Regions from separate parts of the Streptomyces sp. P9-2 genome, predicted to be linked through region 2. Evidence: predicted binding sites of a transcription regulator. Region 2 holds the regulator's gene; the other holds the start of a gene.
What was found. Region 2 encodes HspR, which represses chaperone genes until heat shock. Its sites were predicted from a motif close to TTGAGNNNNNNNNNCTCAA; they were not measured.
Positions count from the first base shown of each region.

Region 1: the regulator HspR is predicted to act here: its motif matches at 2,806-2,824, upstream of lon (endopeptidase La).

Region 1 is NZ_CP192633.1:187,565-194,158, forward strand. It holds gene ACQY0Z_RS00840 (lysozyme) at 1-290, shown strand, start outside; gene lon (endopeptidase La) at 369-2,783, opposite strand; gene ACQY0Z_RS00850 (spermidine synthase) at 2,934-3,623, shown strand; gene ACQY0Z_RS00855 (response regulator transcription factor) at 3,749-4,489, shown strand; gene ACQY0Z_RS00860 (sensor histidine kinase) at 4,486-5,595, shown strand; gene ACQY0Z_RS00865 (multifunctional oxoglutarate decarboxylase/oxoglutarate dehydrogenase thiamine pyrophosphate-binding subunit/dihydrolipoyllysine-residue succinyltransferase subunit) at 5,887-6,594, shown strand, end outside.
Region 2 is NZ_CP192633.1:1,272,467-1,279,060, forward strand. It holds gene ACQY0Z_RS05955 (sugar ABC transporter substrate-binding protein) at 1-1,026, opposite strand, end outside; gene ACQY0Z_RS05960 (heat shock protein transcriptional repressor HspR) at 1,300-1,752, opposite strand; gene dnaJ (molecular chaperone DnaJ) at 1,757-2,926, opposite strand; gene grpE (nucleotide exchange factor GrpE) at 2,963-3,637, opposite strand; gene dnaK (molecular chaperone DnaK) at 3,634-5,478, opposite strand; gene ACQY0Z_RS05980 (undecaprenyl/decaprenyl-phosphate alpha-N-acetylglucosaminyl 1-phosphate transferase) at 5,572-6,594, opposite strand, start outside.

The sequences.
Region 1 (6,594 bases), 1.1 Mb from region 2:
TGGTGAGCTGGATCCGCGACTTCCTCGACCGCTACCGCGCCCGCACCGGCCGCGACGCCGTCATCTACACCGCGACCAGCTGGTGGAAGCAGTGCACCGGCAACTACGCGGGCTTCGCCTCCACCACCCCGCTGTGGATCGCCCGGTACGCCTCCACCGTCGGCGAACTGCCCGCGGGCTGGTCCACGTACACGATGTGGCAGTACACCTCGACCGGCCCGACGGTCGGCGATCACGACCGCTTCAACGGCACCGTCGACCGGGTGCGGTCCTTCGCCGCCGGAAGCTGACCCGAGGCCTCGGCGGCACGGGAAAGGCCCGGGCCTCCCTCACGGAGCCCGGGCCTCCCCTTCATCCGGCGGCCCCCGTCACGCGGCCACCGGAACCTCGGGCGCGGCCCCGTTCGTCGCCGGGGACAGCGCCAGCTCCAGGACCTGGCGGACGTCGGTGACGGCGTGCACGTCGAGCTTCTCCAGCACCTCCGCCGGGACGTCGTCCAGGTCGGGCTCGTTGCGCTTGGGGATGATCACGGTGGTGACTCCCGCCCGGTGCGCGGCGAGCAGCTTCTGCTTCACCCCGCCGATCGGCAGCACCCGCCCGGTCAGCGACACCTCGCCGGTCATCGCCACGTCCGTGCGGACCAGGCGCCCGGAGAGCAGCGAGGCCAGGGCCGTGGTCATCGTGATGCCCGCGCTCGGGCCGTCCTTGGGCACCGCGCCCGCCGGGAAGTGGATGTGCACGCCCCGGTCCTTCAGGTCGCCCACCGGCAGCTCCAGCTCGGCGCCGTGGCTCCGCAGGAAGCTCAGCGCGATCTGCGCCGACTCCTTCATCACGTCGCCCAGCTGGCCGGTCAGGGTCAGCCCCGCCGCGCCCGTCTCCGGGTCGGCCAGGGACGCCTCGACGTAGAGGACGTCACCGCCGGCGCCGGTCACGGCCAGCCCGGTGGCGACGCCGGGCACCGCGGTGCGCCGCTCGGCGGGCTCCTGGGCGGACTCCGGCACGTGGTGCGGCCGTCCGATCAGACCGCGCAGGTCGCCCTCGGTCACGGTGAACGGCAGCTCCCGCTCCCCCAGTTCGTGCTGGGCCGCGACCTTGCGCAGCAGTCGCGCGACGGACCGCTCCAGGTTGCGCACGCCGGCCTCGCGCGTGTACTCGCCGGCCAGCTTGCGCAGCGCGCCCTCCTCGATCGTCACCTCGTCCGGCTGCAGACCGGCGCGCTCCAGCTGGCGCGGGAGCAGGTGGTCGCGGGCGATGACGATCTTCTCGTCCTCGGTGTAGCCGTCGAGGCGGACCAGCTCCATGCGGTCGAGCAGGGCCTCCGGGATGGCCTCCAGGACGTTGGCGGTGGCGAGGAACACCACGTCGGACAGGTCGAGCTCGACCTCCAGGTAGTGGTCGCGGAAGGTGTGGTTCTGCGCCGGGTCGAGGACCTCCAGCAGGGCCGCCGCGGGGTCGCCGCGGAAGTCGGAGCCGACCTTGTCGATCTCGTCGAGCAGGACGACCGGGTTCATCGAGCCGGCCTCCTTGATCGCCCGCACGATCCGGCCGGGCAGCGCGCCGACGTAGGTGCGGCGGTGTCCGCGGATCTCCGCCTCGTCGCGGACGCCGCCGAGGGCGACCCGGACGAACTTGCGGCCCATGGCGTGCGCGACGGACTCGCCGAGGCTGGTCTTGCCGACGCCCGGCGGGCCCACCAGGGCCAGCACCGCGCCGCCTCGCCGCCCGCCGACGACGCCCAGACCCCGGTCGCTGCGCCGCTTGCGCACGGCCAGGTACTCGGTGATGCGCTCCTTCACGTCCTGCAGCCCCGCGTGCTCGGCGTCCAGGACCTCCTGGGCGCCGCGGATGTCGTAGGAGTCCTCGGTGCGCTCGTTCCACGGCATCTCCAGGACCGTGTCGAGCCAGGTGCGGATCCAGGAGCCCTCGGGCGACTGGTCGGAGGAGCGCTCCAGCTTGTCGACCTCCTTGAGAGCGGCCTCGCGGACCTTCTCGGGGAGATCGGCGGCCTGGACGCGGGCCCGGTAGTCGTCGGACTCGTCGCCGTCCTGCTCGCCGTTCAGCTCGCGCAGCTCCTTGCGGACCGCCTCCAGCTGGCGGCGGAGCAGGAACTCCCGCTGCTGCTTGTCGACGCCCTCCTGGACGTCCTTGGCGATGGTCTCGGCGACGTCCTGCTCGGCGAGGTGGTCACGCAGCTGCTGGGTGGCGAGCTTCAGCCGGGCCACCGGGTCGGTGGTCTCCAGCAGGGCGACCTTCTGCTCGGTGGTGAGGAACGGCGAGTAGCCGGAGTTGTCGGCGAGGGCGGAGACGTCGTCGATGGCCTGGACCCGGTCCACGACCTGCCAGGCGCCGCGCTTGCGCAGCCAGGCGGTGGCGAGCGCCTTGTACTCCTTGACCAGTTCGGTCACGTGGCCGGGCAGCGGCTCGGGCACGCTCTCGTCGATGCGGGTGCCCTCCACCCACAGCGCGGCGCCCGGACCGGTGGTGCCGGCGCCGATGCGCACCCGTCCCCGGCCGCGGATCAGGGCGCCCGGGTCGCCGTCGGCCAGCCGGCCGACCTGCTCGACCGTGCCCAGCACGCCGGTCCCGGCGTAGGTGCCGTCGACGCGCGGCACGAGGAGCACCTTGGGCTTGCCCGGTTCGTCACGGGCGGCGGCCTGGGCGGCCTCCACCGCCGCGCGCACCTCGGAATCGCTCAGGTCCAGCGGAACCACCATCCCGGGCAGCACGACCTCGTCGTCGAGCGGCAGCACGGGCAGGGCGAGCGGTGTGGACTCAGCAGCCATGATCTCCCCTTCGGCAGTCAAGTTGAGCTACGTCGACTCAATGCAGGGGAGCTTGCGAATGTTCCCGGGGCGGCGTTCGCTCTCAGCGATCACCGGGCCGGGCCGCGCGGGCCCGGATCGCCACCCACCGGGACCTGCCAGGATGAACGCATGTCCACCCCCTACGGCATTCCCGAAGCTCCCGAAGTGCTGGACCGTCGCGAGGGCCCGTACGGCGAGGTCGTGCTGCGCCGCCACGGCGGGCTGCTGCAGATCATCGCCAACGGCTGCTTCCTGATGGACACCTCCGACGGGCGTTCCGAGCGGCTGCTCGTGGACGCGGCCCTGGCGGCCGTGGACCCGGCGACCGCGGAGCCGTCGGTGCTGATCGGCGGGCTGGGCGTGGGCTTCTCCCTGACGCACGCGGCCGGACAGGAGCGCTGGGGGCGGATCGCCGTGGTGGAGCGGGAGCCCGCGATCATCGAGTGGCACCGCTCGGGCCCGCTGGCCGAGCTCTCCGGGGCGGCGCTGGCCGACCCGCGGACGGAGATCGTCGAGCAGGATTTGATTACTTACGTCAATGAGACATCCGACACATTCGACGCGCTGTGTCTCGACATCGACAACGGACCCGACTGGACCGTCGACGAGGGCAACGAGGGGCTCTACTCGCCCGACGGACTCGCCGCGTGTGCAAGGGTGTTGAAGCCGCGCGGGGTCCTAGCGGTATGGTCCGCGAAGCCTTCACCGGAATTCGAGGGAACCTTGCGGAATGCCGGGTTCCGGCAGGTGCGTACCGAAGAGATCCCCGTTGCCCGGGGCGTTCCGGACGTCGTGCACATCGGCGTCCGCCCTGGATAGCAAAGCCGAGGTGAATCCCCGTACGCTGCTGCCCTGACGCGGATCATTCAAGCGTCAATCGCAGTGATGCGCAGACGACGGATCACCCCACGGATTCCGGAAAAAGCACACCTCAGGGGCGGGCGATGGAGCAGACACACACCTCCCACAACGGCACGGCGACGACCACCCCCGGCGCGCAGCGCAGGGTCCTGGTGGTCGAGGACGACGCGACGATCGTGGACGCCATCGCGACCCGCCTGCGTGCCGAGGGATTCCTGGTGCAAACGGCGGGCGACGGCCCGTCCGCGGTGGACACGGCGGAGGCCTGGCAGCCCGACCTGCTGATCCTCGACATCATGCTGCCGGGCTTCGACGGCCTGGAGGTCTGCCGGCGCGTGCAGGCCCAGCGGCCGGTGCCGGTGCTGATGCTCACCGCGCGCGACGACGAGACCGACATGCTGGTGGGCCTCGGCGTCGGCGCCGACGACTACATGACCAAGCCGTTCTCCATGCGCGAGCTGGCGGCCCGGGTGCACGTGCTGCTGCGCCGCATGGAGCGCGCGGCCCTCGCGGCCACCACCCCGCGCAGCGGCATCCTGCGCCTGGGCGAGCTGGAGATCGACCACGCGCAGCGCCGGGTGCGCGTGCGCAGCGAGGACGTCCATCTGACGCCCACCGAGTTCGACCTCCTGGTGTGCCTGGCCAACACCCCGCGCGCGGTGCTCTCCCGTGAGCAGCTGCTGGCCGAGGTCTGGGACTGGGCGGACGCCTCCGGCACCCGGACGGTGGACAGCCACATCAAGGCGCTGCGCCGGAAGATCGGCGCCGAGCGCATCCGCACCGTGCACGGCGTGGGCTACGCCCTGGAGACGCCGACGCCATGAGCGGGGGTCCGGCGGGACGCGGACAGCGGAAGAAGCAGCCCTGGGGCGGTGTGCGCCCGTTCTCGATCAAGACCAAGCTGGGCGCGCTGGTCGTCGTCTCGGTCCTGATCACCACCGGACTCTCGGTGATCGCGGTGCACACCAAGACCGAACTGCGCTTCATCACCGTCTTCTCGATGATCGCCACGCTGCTGATCACGCAGTTCGTGGCGCACTCCCTCACCGCCCCGCTGGACGACATGAACGCCGTCGCGCGGTCCATCTCGCACGGCGACTACACCCGCCGGGTGCGCGAGAGCCGCCGCGACGAGCTGGGCGACCTGGCGCAGACGATCAACGTCATGGCCGACGAGCTGGAGGCGCAGGACAGCCAGCGCAAGGAGCTGGTCGCCAACGTCTCGCACGAGCTGCGCACCCCCATCGCGGGGCTGCGCGCGGTGCTGGAGAACATCGTCGACGGGGTCACCCGGGCCGACCCCGAGACCATGCGCACGGCCCTGAAGCAGACCGAGCGGCTCGGCCGCCTGGTGGAGACGCTGCTGGACCTCTCGCGCCTGGACAACGGCGTCGTCCCGCTGAAGAAGCGCCGCTTCGAGGTGTGGCCGTATCTGTCGGGCGTGCTGAAGGAGGCCAACATGGTGGCCTCCGCCCGCGCGAGCATGGCGTCCGGCTCCGGCAGCCACACCCGTACGGACGTGCATCTGCACCTGGACGTCTCGCCGCCCGAGCTGGTGGCGCACGCCGACCCGGAGCGGATCCACCAGGTGGTCGCCAACCTGATTGACAACGCGGTCAAGCACAGCCCGCCGCACGGCCGGGTGACCGTCCGGGCCCGCCAGGGTGCCGAGCCGGAGTCGCTGGAGCTGGAGGTGCTGGACGAGGGGCCGGGCATCCCGCGCACGGAGTGGCACCGGGTCTTCGAGCGGTTCAACCGCGGCAGCGTCAACCGGCCGCACGGCCCCGGCAGCGACGGCGGCACCGGTCTGGGCCTCGCGATCGCCCGCTGGGCCGTGGATCTGCACGGCGGCCGGATCGGGGTGGCGGAATCCGAGCGCGGTTGCCGGATTCTGATCACTCTTCCGGGGCCCTCGTCTGTGCCAAGTTGACGTAAAGTTCGAACCGGAGCCTCAAGATCCATCTGCGTTCGCCCTGGCGGACACGTGTGATCAGGCACAGGCCCGCGCGCGGAGCGCGTCGAGGCCTGGTCGAGTGATGCCTGATACCGTCGGAAGAAGCGGAACCTCGCTTGTTTCCCGCCAAATCCAGCGCCGAAACACCCGCCGAGATGTGATGTGCACGACGTTGCACGGGCCCGGCCTGACCTTCTCGCGCGGGGAGGCGTAGCCTTTATTTCCGCTGTCCATCATCTTGCGAAGCGGAAGAGGGCGGTTGACGCCGTGTCGCCACAGTCCCCCAGTAACTCGAGCATCTCGACCGACACCGACCAAGCGGGAAAGAACCCCGCAGCGGCCTTCGGTGCCAACGAATGGCTCGTCGACGAGATCTACCAGCAGTACCTCCAGGACCCGAACTCGGTGGACCGAGCCTGGTGGGACTTCTTCGCCGACTACAAGCCGGGCGCTCCCGCGTCCCCGGCTCCGGCGGGTGACGCGGCCGCGGGGGCCGCGGTGACCCCCACCGCTCCGTCCCGGCCTGCCGCGCCCGCGCAGGCCCAGGCGCCCGCGCAGCCCGCCGCGCCGGCACAGCCCGCCCCGGCCGCCAAGGCCCCGGCCCAGGCGAAGGCCCCGGCCCAGCCGGCGAAGCAGGCCGCTCCCGCCGCCAAGCCGGCGCCGGCGAAGAAGGCCGAGCCCGCGGGTGAGGCGAAGGCCGGTCCCGAGCAGGTCACCCTGCGCGGTCCGTCCGCCGCGGTGGCGAAGAACATGGACGCCTCGCTGGAGCTGCCCACGGCCACGTCCGTGCGCGCGGTCCCGGTGAAGCTGCTGTTCGACAACCGCATCGTCATCAACAACCACCTGAAGCGCGCCCGGGGCGGGAAGATCTCCTTCACGCACCTCATCGGCTACGCCATGGTCCAGGCCATCAAGGCCATGCCGGCCATGAACTACTCGTACGCGAAGGTGGACGGCAAGCCCACCCTGGTCAAG
Region 2 (6,594 bases):
GACGGTGTCCTCCAGGTTGTCCTGGGTCAGCGCGACCACGGGCACCAGCTGCGCCGGGATGTCCTGGTCGGTGGGGCTGTCGACGCGGTCGCGGGTGAGCGCGTCGAACTGGATGTCCCGGCCCTGGACCTTCGCCACGGCCATCTCTGCGGCGTTCTCGGCCTCTTCGGGGTAGGACTTGTAGACGCTCATGTACTGCTCGCCGGTCACGATCCGCTGCACCGCGGCGAGTTCCGCGTCCTGGCCGGTGATGGGCGGCAGCTTGGTCACGCCCGCGGCGCGCAGCGCCTTGACGATGCCGCCCGCCATGCCGTCGTTGGCGGAGTAGACACCCTCGATGTTGTCGAGGCCGATCTCGCTGATGGCCTCCTTCATGTTCTTCTCGGCGTTCTTCGGGTCCCAGTCCTTGGTGTCGAAGGACTTGGCGATGGTGACCTTGCCCTTGAGCTCGGACAGCGCGCCCGCCTTGAACTGCTTGGCGTTGGGGTCGGTGGACGAGCCGTTCATCATCACGATCTTGTCGGTGATACTCAGGTCGCCGCCCAGCGCCTCCAGCAGGGAGCGCCCCTGCACCTCGCCGACGAGGGAGTTGTCGAAGGAGATGTACGCGTCGATCGGGCCCTCGGCGAGCCGGTCGTAGGCGATGACCGGGATGCCGGCGTCCTTCGCCTTGGAGACGCTCTCCGCGATGCCGTGCGCGTCCACCGCGTCCAGCACGATGACGTCGACCTGCTTGTCGATCATGCGCTGCATCTGGGAGGCCTGCTTGTCCGCGTCCGCCTCGGCGTTGGCGTACTCGACCTTGCCCTTGCTGTTGGTGAGCGACTCCACCTTCTTCTTGAAGATGGGGTAGTCGAACTGCTCGTAGCGCGTGTTGGCCTTCTCCGGGAGGAGCAGGCCCACCGTGATGTCGTCGCCCTTGACGGGGCTCGCGTCGTCGCTGCTGCCCGTCGCGTCGAGCATGCCGCAGCCGGCGAGCGTGACGGACATGGAGACGGCGGCCACGGATATGGCGATACGACGCATGCGAGGGCTCACTTCAGGTGCGTATTGGACGTGGGCACAGCTTTGCGGCCCATGTGACTGAAAAGCCAACGCTTCGGCGTCCACCGCGTCAAGAGGCAGCCACTTAACGAGATGAACACGACACGGTGCGCTGAACTCGTGAAAGTCCTGCGGACACTCCGCGGGGATCACCTGGACACGCAGGCATACCATAGCCACAGGTGTGCTCGTACATAAGGGAAGGGGCCCGTGGGTTCAACGAACCCACGGGCCCCTCTTCGCCTTCGCGCGCCGTCAGTCGGACTGCTGCTGGCGCTTGGGACGCCAGACCACCAACGCGCTCGTCTGCTGCACCTCCTGGTAGGGCACCAGGTCACGGCGGTACGAGGCATGGACGGCTGCCTCGCGCTGACGCATGGCCGCCGCCGCGCCGTCGAGCGCGTCCTCCAGTTCGGCCACACGGGCCTGGAGGGCGGCGACCTGGTTCTCCAGTTCGATGATGCGCTTGATTCCGGCCAGGTTGATGCCCTCGTCCTGCGACAACTGCTGCACCTGACGGAGCAGTTCGATGTCACGGGCCGAGTAGCGCCGGCCCCGGCCCGCCGTACGGTCCGGCGACACAAGTCCCAGACGGTCGTACTGACGCAGCGTCTGCGGGTGCAGGCCGGAGAGCTGGGCCGCCACCGAAATGACGTAGACCGGGGTGTCCTGGGTCAGTTCGTACGGGTTGCGTCGACGGCCGTCCATCGCATCAAGCTCCCTTCGCGGCCTGGAACAGCTCCGCCCGCGGATCCTGGTCCGCGGTTGCCTCGCGATACGCCTCCAGGGCGTCACGAGCCTTCCCCGACAGGTCCTTGGGAACACTCACCTCGACGGTGACCAGCAGATCACCGCGGGTGCCGTCCTTGCGGACCGCCCCCTTGCCGCGGGCGCGCAGGGTGCGCCCGTTGGGTGTGCCCGGCGGCAGCTTCAGCGTCACCGGCGGGCCGCCCAGCGTCGGCACCCGGATCTCGCCCCCGAGGGCCGCCTCGGGGAACGTCACCGGCACCGTGACCGTCAGGTTGTCGCCCTTGCGGCCGAAGACCGGGTGGGCGCCGACGTGCACGACGACGTACAGGTCGCCCGCGGGGCCGCCCCGCTCGCCGGGCGCCCCCTTGCCGCGCAGCCTGATCCGCTGGCCGTCGCTGACCCCCGCGGGGATGCGCACCTGCATCGTCCGCGAGGACTTGGCCCGGCCGCTGCCCTTGCAGACCTCGCAGGGCTCCTCCGCGATCAGACCGCGGCCCTTGCAGTCCGGGCAGGGGTCGGTCAGCGAGAAGCCGCCGCCCGAGCCCCGCGCCACCTGACCGGTGCCGACGCAGGTCGGGCACACGCGCGGTGTGCCGTTCTTGTCGCCGGTGCCCGAACAGGCCTTGCAGGGCGACTGCGACGACATCCGCAGCGGGACGGTCGCGCCCTCGATGGCCTCGGTGAAGCTGAGCGTCACCTCGGACTCGATGTCCTGGCCCCGGCGCGGCTGGGTCCGCTGGGTCCCCGGGCCGCCCCGGTTGAACAGGCCCCCGAAGACGTCACCGAGCCCGCCGCCGAAGCCGCCCTGGCCGCCGGCCTGACCGCCGAAGAGGTCGCCGAGGTCGAAGTTGAAGGAGCCGCCGCCCGCGCCCGGCCCCGGACGGAACCCGCCGTTGCCGAAGAGGGCGCGCGCCTCGTCGTACTCCTTGCGCTTCTTGGGGTCGCCGAGGACGTCGTTCGCCTCGGAGATCTCCTTGAACCGCTCCTCCGCCTTGGCGTTCCCCTTGTTGGCGTCCGGGTGGTACTCGCGGGCGAGCTTCCGGTACGCCTTCTTGATCTCGGCCTCGGTGGCGTCCTTGGGGACGCCGAGGACCTTGTAGTAGTCCTTCTCGATGAAGTCCTTGGTGCTCATCCCCGACGTCCCTCCTTCCCTGCGTCAGCCGTGACGTCAGCCCTCCTCCGGGCCACCGTTCTCCTTGTTCTCCCCTTCGGCCTGCGCCTCCGTGCCCTCCTCGGCCGGCTTGACCGTCTGCGCGCCGGGCTGCGGCTCGGCGACGGCCACCCGCGCGGGGCGGATGGTGCGCTCGCCGATGCGGTACCCCGGCTGCAGGATCGCCACGCACGTCGTCTCGGTGACGTCCGGGGCGTAGGAGTGCATCAGGGCCTCGTGGATCGTCGGGTCGAAGGGCTCGCCCTCCTTGCCGAACTGCTGGAGGCCCAGCTTGGCCGCCGTGGTCTCCAGCGACTCGGCCACCGACTTGAAGCCGCCGACCAGCTCGCCGTGCTCACGGGCGCGGCCGATGTCGTCCAGCACCGGGAGCAGTTCGGTCAGGAGATTCGCCACGGCGGTCTCCTTCACGGCTGCCCGGTCCCGCTCGACACGGCGGCGGTAGTTCTGGAACTCGGCCTGGAGGCGCTGGAGGTCCTGCGTGCGCTCGTTCAGCGCGCTGCGGGTCTGGTCCAGCTGGGCCACCAGAGCGGCGTTCTGCTCGGTGTCCCCGGCCGGGGCCGCCTCTTCCTCGGGAGAGGGAGCGGCGGCCTGCGGCTCGGCGTCGTCGGACGTGGCGCCGGAAGGGACATCGGGCTGCTGCTGCTCGTCGAAGCCCGGGGTCTCTTCCGTCACGCCGCACCGTCCTTCCGGTCCTCGTCGACGATCTCGGCGTCGACGACGTCGTCGTCGGCCTTGGCCTCACCGGCGCCGGCGGAGGCGCCGCCCGCGGCCTGCGCACCCTGGGCGTCGGCGTACATCGCCTGGCCCAGCTTCTGCGAGACGGCGGCGACCTTCTCCGTGGCCGTGCGGATCTCGGCGGTGTCCTCGCCCTTGAGCTTCTCCTTCAGCTCGGCGACGGCGGCCTCGACCTCGGTCTTGATCTCGCCGGGCACCTTGTCCGCGTTGTCCGTGAGGAACTTCTCGGTCTGGTAGACGAGCTGCTCGCCCTGGTTGCGGGCCTCGGCGGCCTCGCGGCGGGCGTGGTCCTCCTCCGCGTACTTCTCGGCCTCCTGGCGCATGCGCTCGACCTCGTCCTTCGGGAGCGACGAACCGCCGGTGACGGTCATCTTCTGCTCCTTGCCGGTGCCGAGGTCCTTCGCCGTGACGTGCATGATGCCGTTGGCGTCGATGTCGAAGGAGACCTCGATCTGCGGGACGCCACGCGGCGCCGGCGGCAGACCGGTCAGCTCGAACATGCCGAGCTTCTTGTTGTACGCCGCGATCTCGCGCTCGCCCTGGTAGACCTGGATCTGCACCGACGGCTGGTTGTCCTCGGCCGTCGTGAAGATCTCGGAACGCTTGGTCGGGATCGTGGTGTTGCGCTCGATCAGCTTGGTCATGATGCCGCCCTTGGTCTCGATACCGAGGGACAGCGGGGTGACGTCCAGCAGGAGGACGTCCTTGACCTCGCCCTTGAGGACACCGGCCTGGAGCGCGGCGCCGATGGAGACGACCTCGTCCGGGTTGACGCCCTTGTTGGCCTCCTTGCCGCCGGTGAGGTCCTTGACCAGCTCGGCGACGGCGGGCATACGGGTCGAACCGCCGACCAGGACGACGTGGTCGATCTCGCTGACGGAGATGCCGGCGTCCTTGATCACGTTGTTGAACGGGGTCTTGCAGCGCTCGAGCAGGTCCGCGGTCAGCTGCTGGAACTGGGCGCGGGTCAGCTTCTCGTCGAGGTGCAGGGGGCCCTCGGCGGAAGCCGTGATGTAGGGGAGGTTGATCGAGGTCTCGGTGGACGAGGACAGCTCGATCTTCGCCTTCTCGGCGGCCTCACGCAGACGCTGCAGCGCCATCTTGTCCTTGGCCAGGTCCACGCCGTGACCGGCCTGGAACTGCTTGACCAGGTAGTCGACGACGCGCTGGTCCCAGTCGTCACCACCGAGGTTGTTGTCACCGTTGGTGGCCTTCACCTCGACGACACCGTCGCCGATCTCCAGGAGGGAGACGTCGAAGGTACCGCCACCGAGGTCGAAGACGAGGATCGTCTGGTCGTCCTTGTCGAGGCCGTACGCCAGGGCGGCGGCCGTCGGCTCGTTGACGATGCGCAGCACGTTCAGACCGGCGATCTCGCCGGCCTCCTTGGTCGCCTGGCGCTCGGCGTCGTTGAAGTACGCCGGGACGGTGATGACCGCGTCGGTCACCTTCTCGCCCAGGTACGCCTCGGCGTCCCGCTTCAGCTTCTGCAGCACGAAGGCGCTGATCTGCTGCGGGTTGAAGTCCTTGCCGTCCAGGTTGATCTTCCAGTCGGTGCCCATGTGGCGCTTGACCGACCGGATGGTCCTGTCGACGTTGGTCACGGCCTGGCGCTTGGCCACCTCGCCGACCAGCACCTCACCGTTCTTGGCGAAGGCGACGACGGAAGGCGTGGTCCTGGCGCCCTCGGCGTTGGTGATGACGGTGGGCTCGCCGCCCTCCAGAACGCTGACGACGGAGTTAGTCGTGCCCAGGTCGATGCCGACCGCACGTGCCATTTCGATTCCTCCAGCTGACTTGAGTGGAACAGACTCAAGCATGCATGACGGCCGCCGCCGGGTCAACAGAGCTGAGTCGAGCAGACTCAACTCTTATCCGCTCCTTACACGCAACTGCGCTGTGACCTGCGGCGACGCGCTGGCGACACGTTGACGCGGACGGAAAACAGGGGTGACGGGACGCCTCACCAGCATCAGCACGAGCGCCGCGACGCCCGCCGCGACCCACCACGCCGCCCCGGGGGACAGCCTGCCGGTGTGCACGCACACCGCGACCAGCACCCCTGCCGCGGCACCGGCGCCCAGCAGCACCGGCACCGCGCGGGGCGCGAGACCGAGCCGCCGCAACCGGTGCCCGAGGTGGTCGGGGCGTCCACGGGTCACGGTACGGCGGTCGAGCCGCCGCCCGAGTACCACCAGGGCCGCGTCCGCACACGCGATCGCCGTCAGCGCGTACAGCACGGACGCCCCGGCTCCGATTCCCTGCCCGGCCCGTACGAAAACCGCCGACGCGGCCAGCAGGAAACCGGTGAACAGCGCGCCGGCCGCCCCGAGGCCCGCCTGCGCGGGGAACCAGTTGTGCAGCAGGAACCCGGCGAGCGCGGCGGCCAGCACGCCCAGCAGCGCGGCGAGGCCGTCCATCAGCTCGGCCGTGGCGCACGCGGCGACCCCGAACGCGCCCACCGCGCCGACCGTGCCGGCCAGCCCGTCGGCGTGGTCCAGCCCCCGGAAGGCGGCGGTCACGACGGCGATCCACGCCACGGCCGCGGCTCCGGCGGCCACGCCGGTCTCCTCGTACGGCACGACGAAGCCCGCGGCGACCGCCGTGCCGGCCGGCGTGACCCACCAGCGCAGCCGCCGGAGGTCGGCGGCCAGCCCGAGCAGGGCGACACAGCCGGCGGCCGTGACCACCCGGCCGACCCCGGAGCCCAGCGGCAGCAGACCGGTGGCGTCGCCGCCGGCCGCGACTAGGACGGTGGCCAGCGCGACGGCCGTTCCCCCGGACAGCGGCAGGGGCCGGCGCCGCCTGCGGTCGGTGAGTCCCAGACGCAGGGCGGGGGTCCGCAGCACTCCGGCGAAGAAGGCGGAGAGCAGCAGTGCGGTGGCGGCGGCGGC